One region of the Paenarthrobacter nicotinovorans genome, then DNA from elsewhere that is predicted to be linked to it. Evidence: riboswitches for the same ligand, from Rfam matches in the RefSeq annotation. Region 1 holds a riboswitch; the other holds the start of a gene.
The links. Region 1 has a riboswitch for cyclic di-AMP ahead of JMY29_RS18740 (hypothetical protein). Riboswitches for the same ligand answer to the same signal wherever they lie in the genome.

Region 1 (3,200 bases):
CCGCACCGGCACGGGCACCTCTGCGGACGGCCTTGTTGGCGCGGCCCGTCCCGGATAGGCTGGCGGAGCAAGCTAATTAGTAAGCTTACTTACGAAAGGGCTCACCATGACCAGCTATGACCCGGAAGACGATCCCCGGACCTTCGGCGTGAGCGGCGCCAGTGGACCCATAGACACTACCGCCGACGCGGACAGCATCCACGAAGATCCCGACATGCGCCAGGACGAGGACGACGACCCCGCTTCCTCGGCCAATCCCGACCCCCTGGATGGAAACGTCACAGGCCTCGAGCCAGGCGGCGGCGTGCCCCCGGGAGAAACCCCGCCCGCCGAAGGCAGCATGAGCAGCGACCAGGGGCACGAGGAGTAGTTCCCCACCGGGCCGCTACGGCAGGCTCAGGATCTCCCCAAGGTCGTACTCCGCAGGCTCTTCCAGCTGCGAGTACGTGCAACTTTCAGGAGTCCGGTCCGGCCGCCACCGACGGAACTGCGTCGTGTGGCGGAACCGGTCACCCTCCATGTAGTCGTAGGTCACCTCGATCACCAGTTCGGGGCGCAGCGGCACAAAGGAGAAGTCCTTTCCGGCGCTCCACCTGCTCTGCGCCCCGGGCATCCGAGACCCCCCGGGCGAATCGTCCTGCTTGGCCCACTCGCCCCACGGATGGTCGCCGAGCTCCACTTGATAGGGCTCAAGCTCCGCCACCAACGCCTCCCGCTTTGCCATGGGGAATGACGCCACGACGCCGACGTGATGAAGCCGGCCTGAGTCGTCGTAGAGCCCCAGGAGCATCGACCCCACAACTTTCGCGGTCTTGTGCCAACGGAATCCGGCCACCACGCAATCGGCTGTCCGCTCATGCTTCGTCTTGAACATCACCCGCTTGTTCGGCTGGTAGGTGCCGTCGAGCGGTTTCGACAGCACGCCGTCGAGGCCTGCTCCCTCAAGCTGCACGAACCATTCCTTGGCGCGCCCCAGGTCCGTCACCGCAGGCGTTACGTACACAGGAGGCCGGGCGTCGGCGAGGGCCTTCTCCAAGGCAGCGCGCCGCTCGGCGAAGGGCCGGCCGGTCAGATCCTCGTCGCCGAGGGCAAGCAGGTCGAACGCCACCAGGGACGCCGGCGTCTTCTCCGCAAGCATCCGAACCCGGCTGTCCGCGGGATGGATTCGCTGCTGCAGCACCTCGAACTCAAGCCTGTTGCCCTGGATCAGGATGATCTCGCCGTCCACAACGCACTTGTCCGGAAGGTTCTTCTTCAGCGCTTCCACCAGCTCCGGGAAGTAACGGGTCATGGGCTTCTCGTTGCGGCTGCCCAGGACGATGTCGTCCCCGTCCTTGAAGACGATGGTCCGGAATCCGTCCCATTTGGGCTCGTAATGCCCAACGTCGGGGATGTTCGTGACGGACTTGGCGAGCATGGGCGAAACGGGCGGCATCACTGGTAGGTCCATAGCTCATGTCTACCGGCCAGTACGTGCCCAAGGCTAGTGTTGGCGGATGGACATCTTGGCCGTGTTGGCAGCAGTGCTCGGAGTTCCCGCGCTCATAGGCGCGCTTTGGTACTGGATTGCGCGGGAGAACAAGCGCGGCGTCCGGCGGGCCGCAGCAGGCGGCATGCTGGGGATCGCAGACGAAGTCTTCCGCCCTGCCACACATCAAGCCCACCAGGTCCGGAAAATCGAACACGAAATCCCCGCCCCCGCACCGGCCCCGAAGCCTAAGCGGTAGCACCCTCCCGCGGGGGCAGAACTACCGCCCGTTACATTAATGTGACTTTACTTTCCGCCTCCTGTACGGTCGTAGGGCGACCCGATCTCCGCTGGGCCGCTTCTGGATTGACGCCGGGCTCTGCCGCAATCCAGGATCCGCCAGACCCGCGGCAGAGACGGGGGACCCACAGTTTCCCGGGCTTGTTTTCTCCGCAAGCCCTTGGGGTGAAGCCGCCACGCGCGGCCGGACGGCCTCGTCCGAACCCGACAGCTAACCTCGCAGGCGTTGAGAGGCACAACCATGTCCCCAACCATGGATAACCCACGCCGCGCGCAACTCGAGCGCGAGCGCACCAAGCCAACCGGACGCCGTCGGGCCCAACCCAGCGGATCCCCGGAACCAGCCACGACGGCGATGCCCACCCAAGCAGAACCCGCCACGACGGCGATCCCCACCGTAACGGCACCCACCCCGGCATCACCCGCTACGGCTGCGCCCACCACGCGGGCTGCGGCCCGGGCCGCTGAGCGTGAGCGTGCGGCAAGGGCTGTGATCGCCCCTGCCGAGCCGAAGGCGGCCCCTGCGCTTCGGGAGCCGGCAACCGCAGGCCCGGAGCCAGCAACCGCAGCGATTCCGGTAGTCGAAGCCGCGCGGGCCGCAGCTCCGGCATCCACCACACCCGGGCCTCCCACGTCAGCCATTCCCGTGGTTGCCGCCCGCAAGGCAGCCACCCGCGGGGAAGCCGGAGCCGAAGCGGCCGCCCCGGCCCCGGCGGCATCCCGCAAGACACCTCCGCCGGTGACGGCATCAACCCTCGGCACCACCTCCTCATTTGGCCGCGAACCCCAAGCTGTTCTGCGGAAAGCCGCGTCGGTGAAACACATGAGCCAGCGCATGGCAGTGGTTGCCGGAGCGCTGGGCCTGGTACTGACTGCGGGAACCGTCGGGCAGGCACTGGAGCTTCCGTTCTTCGGTCAGGAAAGTCCGGCCCAGGAAGCCAGCGGCGGCCAGAGTGGCGAGGACCGCCAACCGGGCTCGGCAGCCCCTGCGCCCCGGGCTTCCTACACCACAGCGTCCTCCCCGTCGTCGTCGGGTCAATCGTCATCCGAAGCAGGCCAACCGGCCACGGTACCGGAGGCGACGGTACCGGAAGCGCCTGTGGCGGTTTCGCCGTCGTCGGTTCCTTCACCGCACGTCTCCCTGGCAGCCCCTGTCTGGGTCCCCTCGGCGTCCGCCCCGGCAGTCGCAGCGCCGTCCCCCGTAGCCGGCACTCCGGCTCCGACCCAACCTGCGCCGGCGCCCGGCGACGTGCCCTCGGACACGATCACGACGCCGCCGGCAACACCGACGCCCACCACGACGCCGACGCCGACCACCACTCCCACGCCGACCCCGACGCCAACACCGACGGGAACTCAAACGGCAAAGCCCCGGCCCACCGGCAAGCCCACCGCAGGCACGTCGCCTCAGCCGCAGGCGTCCACCTTGGAG
Region 2 (3,200 bases), 1.2 Mb from region 1:
GCAGGGTTCCCTGGCCCGGGTTCAAAGCACTGATCATCATGCCGTTGCCGACGTAGATGCCTACGTGCGCACCGCCGTTCTGCATGACCAGGTCACCGGGCTGGGGGGCGCTGGTGGGCTTCATGGCCGTCCAGGCGTTGACGCGGGGGATGCTGATGCCGGCCTGGGCGTAGACCCACTGGGTGAAGCCGGAGCAGTCCCAGCCGCTCGGAGTAGTGCCGCCCCATACGTAAGGCGAGCCGATTCCTGTGTAGGCAATCGCTGCGAGCCCGGATGCTGCCGCGCTGGAGGCGGACTCCTTGGCTTCGGAGGACTGGGCAGTGACTGCAGTGGCTTCATCCGCCGTGCGCTCTGTGACCAGGGCCGCACGCTGGACAACCTTGGGGGCTTCCTTGGTGGCCACGACGGGGCTCTCGAAGGAGACGGTGGCTGTTGGCTCTGCAGTGACCACTGCGGTGGCAGCCAGCTGCTGGGTGCTGGAGACTTCCGAGGTGGAGACGTCGGTGTCAGCGGCGTGAGCCGGCAACCCGACAGTAAGGACGAGGCCTGAGGCTGCTGCCAGCACGGCGGCCTGGCGGCCAACGGTACCGGCGTTCGAGGAAACAGCCTTCGAAAGAGTGTTCAACGGGTTCGAACGAACCGATTCAGCGCGATGGCGCGCAGGGGTAGTGCGTGATGACACGTAGGTAGCCTCTCCCAATGCCTGCGAGGTGAGCTGTCGGATTCGGATGGGAGTCATCCGGCCGCGCTGCTTCACTGGGAAACTTTGCGACTTAACCCCAAGGCCTTCATTCGAAGACCAGAAGTGGTTCCCCCGCCCCTGCCAGACGATTTTGCGAACGGACCTCGAGTGGTGGCAGAGCTAGGCAATCCACTCAAGTGCACCGGCCCCCTAAAAAGCCGATGCGCTCTGAAGGTTATAACAATTGAAAGCGAATGTCACATTCAGGTCACGAGGCCTGTCATCAATGCGAGAGAGCACCATCAACTGGCTTAGAGCCAGCCCATGGGGTCAACGACCTCGCCGTTGACCTGTACTTCGAAGTGGAGGTGGCAGCCGGTGGAGGCGCCTGTGGTGCCGCTCAGGGCTACGGTGTCCCCGCGGTTGACCGTCTGGCCCACCTGGACGTTGAAGGACGACAGGTGGTTGTACGTGGTCTCCAGGCCGTTGCCGTGATCCACAACCACACGGTTGCCTCCGCCGTACTCGTGCCACCCGGCAAAAGTCACTTTGCCTGCTGCAGCTGCATGCACGGCAGTTCCGCATTGTGCCACGAAGTCCTGGCCGCGGTGGAAGTCGCCGGTGCCGCCCGTGAGGGGGCTGACGCGGTAACCGAAGGGGGAAGCGGTGGTGAGCGTGTCGAGGGGGCTGCCCAGGGTGCCCACGGAAGAAGCACGCTGGATGCTGCCGGCCGACTGGGCGCTGAGCAGTTGCTTCAGTTTTCCGTCAGGGTCCGCAGCGGTGGCTACAGCTGCGCGGCTGAAGTCGATTTTGGCTGATGCTGCCGCGGAAACCTCGGGCTGGCTTCCCACAGTGCCGCCAACGGCCAGGGCAGATTCGGACTGTCCCGATTCCGAGGTGGCCATGACGGGGCTGGTGGCCGGCAGGCCGACAGTCAGGGCAAGTCCGGTGGCGGCAAGCGCAACTCCGGCCTTCTGCCCGACGCCACTTGCTGCGGCGAAGTCGGCAACCTGGCGCAACGGGCTCTTACGGCGGCGCACCTGGCGTTCGGTGTCGCGGGGCCGGATCTCCGTTACGACGCGGGCTGGCCGCAGCTCAGTAGCGGGGCCGGACGCACGGCGGCGGCCCCTGACGTTCTGCGATGTCAAACTCTGTTCCTCTCTGAAAAGCCTGCGAAGTTAGCTGTCGGATTCGGGTCAGAGAGTTCAAAGACCCGGTCCGCACGAAGCGCTCACGGCACACAGGTATCCAAGGAGGGACTTGCATCAATGGGCACTTCTGCTGCGGACTTCACCCCAAGGCTGCTTCTTTAGACAGCCGCTTGTGGTTCCCCCGCCTCTGCCAGTGGTGATGGTTCACCCGATCCGCTGGCAGAGCTCGGCTCCGGATCAGGTAACGCTTTGGTATCAGCGCTAGTAGATAACTATAGGGGATTAAGGCCCTTGGTAATAAATTCGTTATCAACAGAAAGACGCCTGCGGCGGCGGGCCCTTATCATCAATTTCGAAAAACCGCAGGTCACACGCGCGCCAAAGCCCCTCAAAGTGAGGTTTGACACTGCCGGGAGGGTTGTCGGACCGGAAGACTGTCAGTTGAGGGACACGAAGACGTGCGCTGCAACTTCAGGCGGGAGCTCCAAGGCTCCTTCGATGCCGGGCACCCGGACGGAGATGTACTCGCCCACGCGCTCGAGGGAGACCGGCGCCCCGGGCCGGATTCCACCCTCATCCAACTGGGTGAGCAGTTCCGGCTCCACCTGGATGGGCTCGGCCAGCCGCGTGACAACCACCCGGGAGTCGGAGGCGTAGCCGTCCATGGCCTGCAGGAGGTTCACGTCGATCCGGGGGAACTGTGTTCCGGCCAGGCCTCCCAGTGCTTCCAGTCCCGGAATCGGATTTCCGTAAGGTGACTCGGTGGGATGCTCAAGCAGTTCATAGAGCCGGCGCTCCACGCGCTCGCTCATCACGTGCTCCCAGCGGCAGGCTTCATCATGCACGTACGCCCAGTCGAGTCCGATGACATCGGCCAGGAGCCGCTCCGCCAGACGGTGCTTCCGCATGACTTCGGTGGCACGCTTGCGTCCGACTTCGGTCAGCTCCAGGTGGCGGTCGTTGGACACAATCACCAGGCCATCGCGCTCCATCCGGCCGATGGTCTGGGAGACCGTGGGGCCGGAGTGCCGCAGGCGTTCGGCTATGCGGGCCCTGAGAGCCACAATGTTTTCTTCTTCAAGCTCCAAAATGGTCCGAAGATACATCTCAGTGGTATCGATCAGATCCGTCATCCAGCTCAGCTCTCCTCGAACGCAGTTCTTGCGTAATCTCCACCGTACCGCGTCCCATACCGGGGTGGGCGGTGCCACCGCCACCCTTCGAACGCCAACCCCCAGCCTAGCTTATTTGGAATTACTCCGGATAATTCCGGACCCATTGCGGTCGCATCTTGTTCGTCCGCGTTCCACGTGGCGGACTATGACAGGGGCAGGTTCCTGCGCGCGGGCCATGTCAGGCAGAATTGG

Region 2: linked by a shared signal. The riboswitch ahead of JMY29_RS04625 (M23 family metallopeptidase) and the one ahead of JMY29_RS18740 (hypothetical protein) in region 1 are both predicted to bind cyclic di-AMP.

Annotation. Positions count from the first base shown of each region.
Region 1 covers NZ_CP089293.1:4,038,023-4,041,222, forward strand. The annotation lists gene JMY29_RS18725 (DUF6480 family protein) at 107-370, shown strand; gene JMY29_RS18730 (ATP-dependent DNA ligase) at 386-1,450, opposite strand; gene JMY29_RS18735 (hypothetical protein) at 1,497-1,727, shown strand; cyclic di-AMP (ydaO/yuaA leader) riboswitch at 1,856-2,006, shown strand; gene JMY29_RS18740 (hypothetical protein) at 2,022-3,200, shown strand, end outside.
Region 2 covers NZ_CP089293.1:957,362-960,561, reverse strand. The annotation lists gene JMY29_RS04630 (C40 family peptidase) at 1-682, opposite strand, end outside; cyclic di-AMP (ydaO/yuaA leader) riboswitch at 687-848, opposite strand; gene JMY29_RS04625 (M23 family metallopeptidase) at 994-1,830, opposite strand; cyclic di-AMP (ydaO/yuaA leader) riboswitch at 1,835-2,075, opposite strand; gene JMY29_RS04620 (metal-dependent transcriptional regulator) at 2,271-2,966, opposite strand.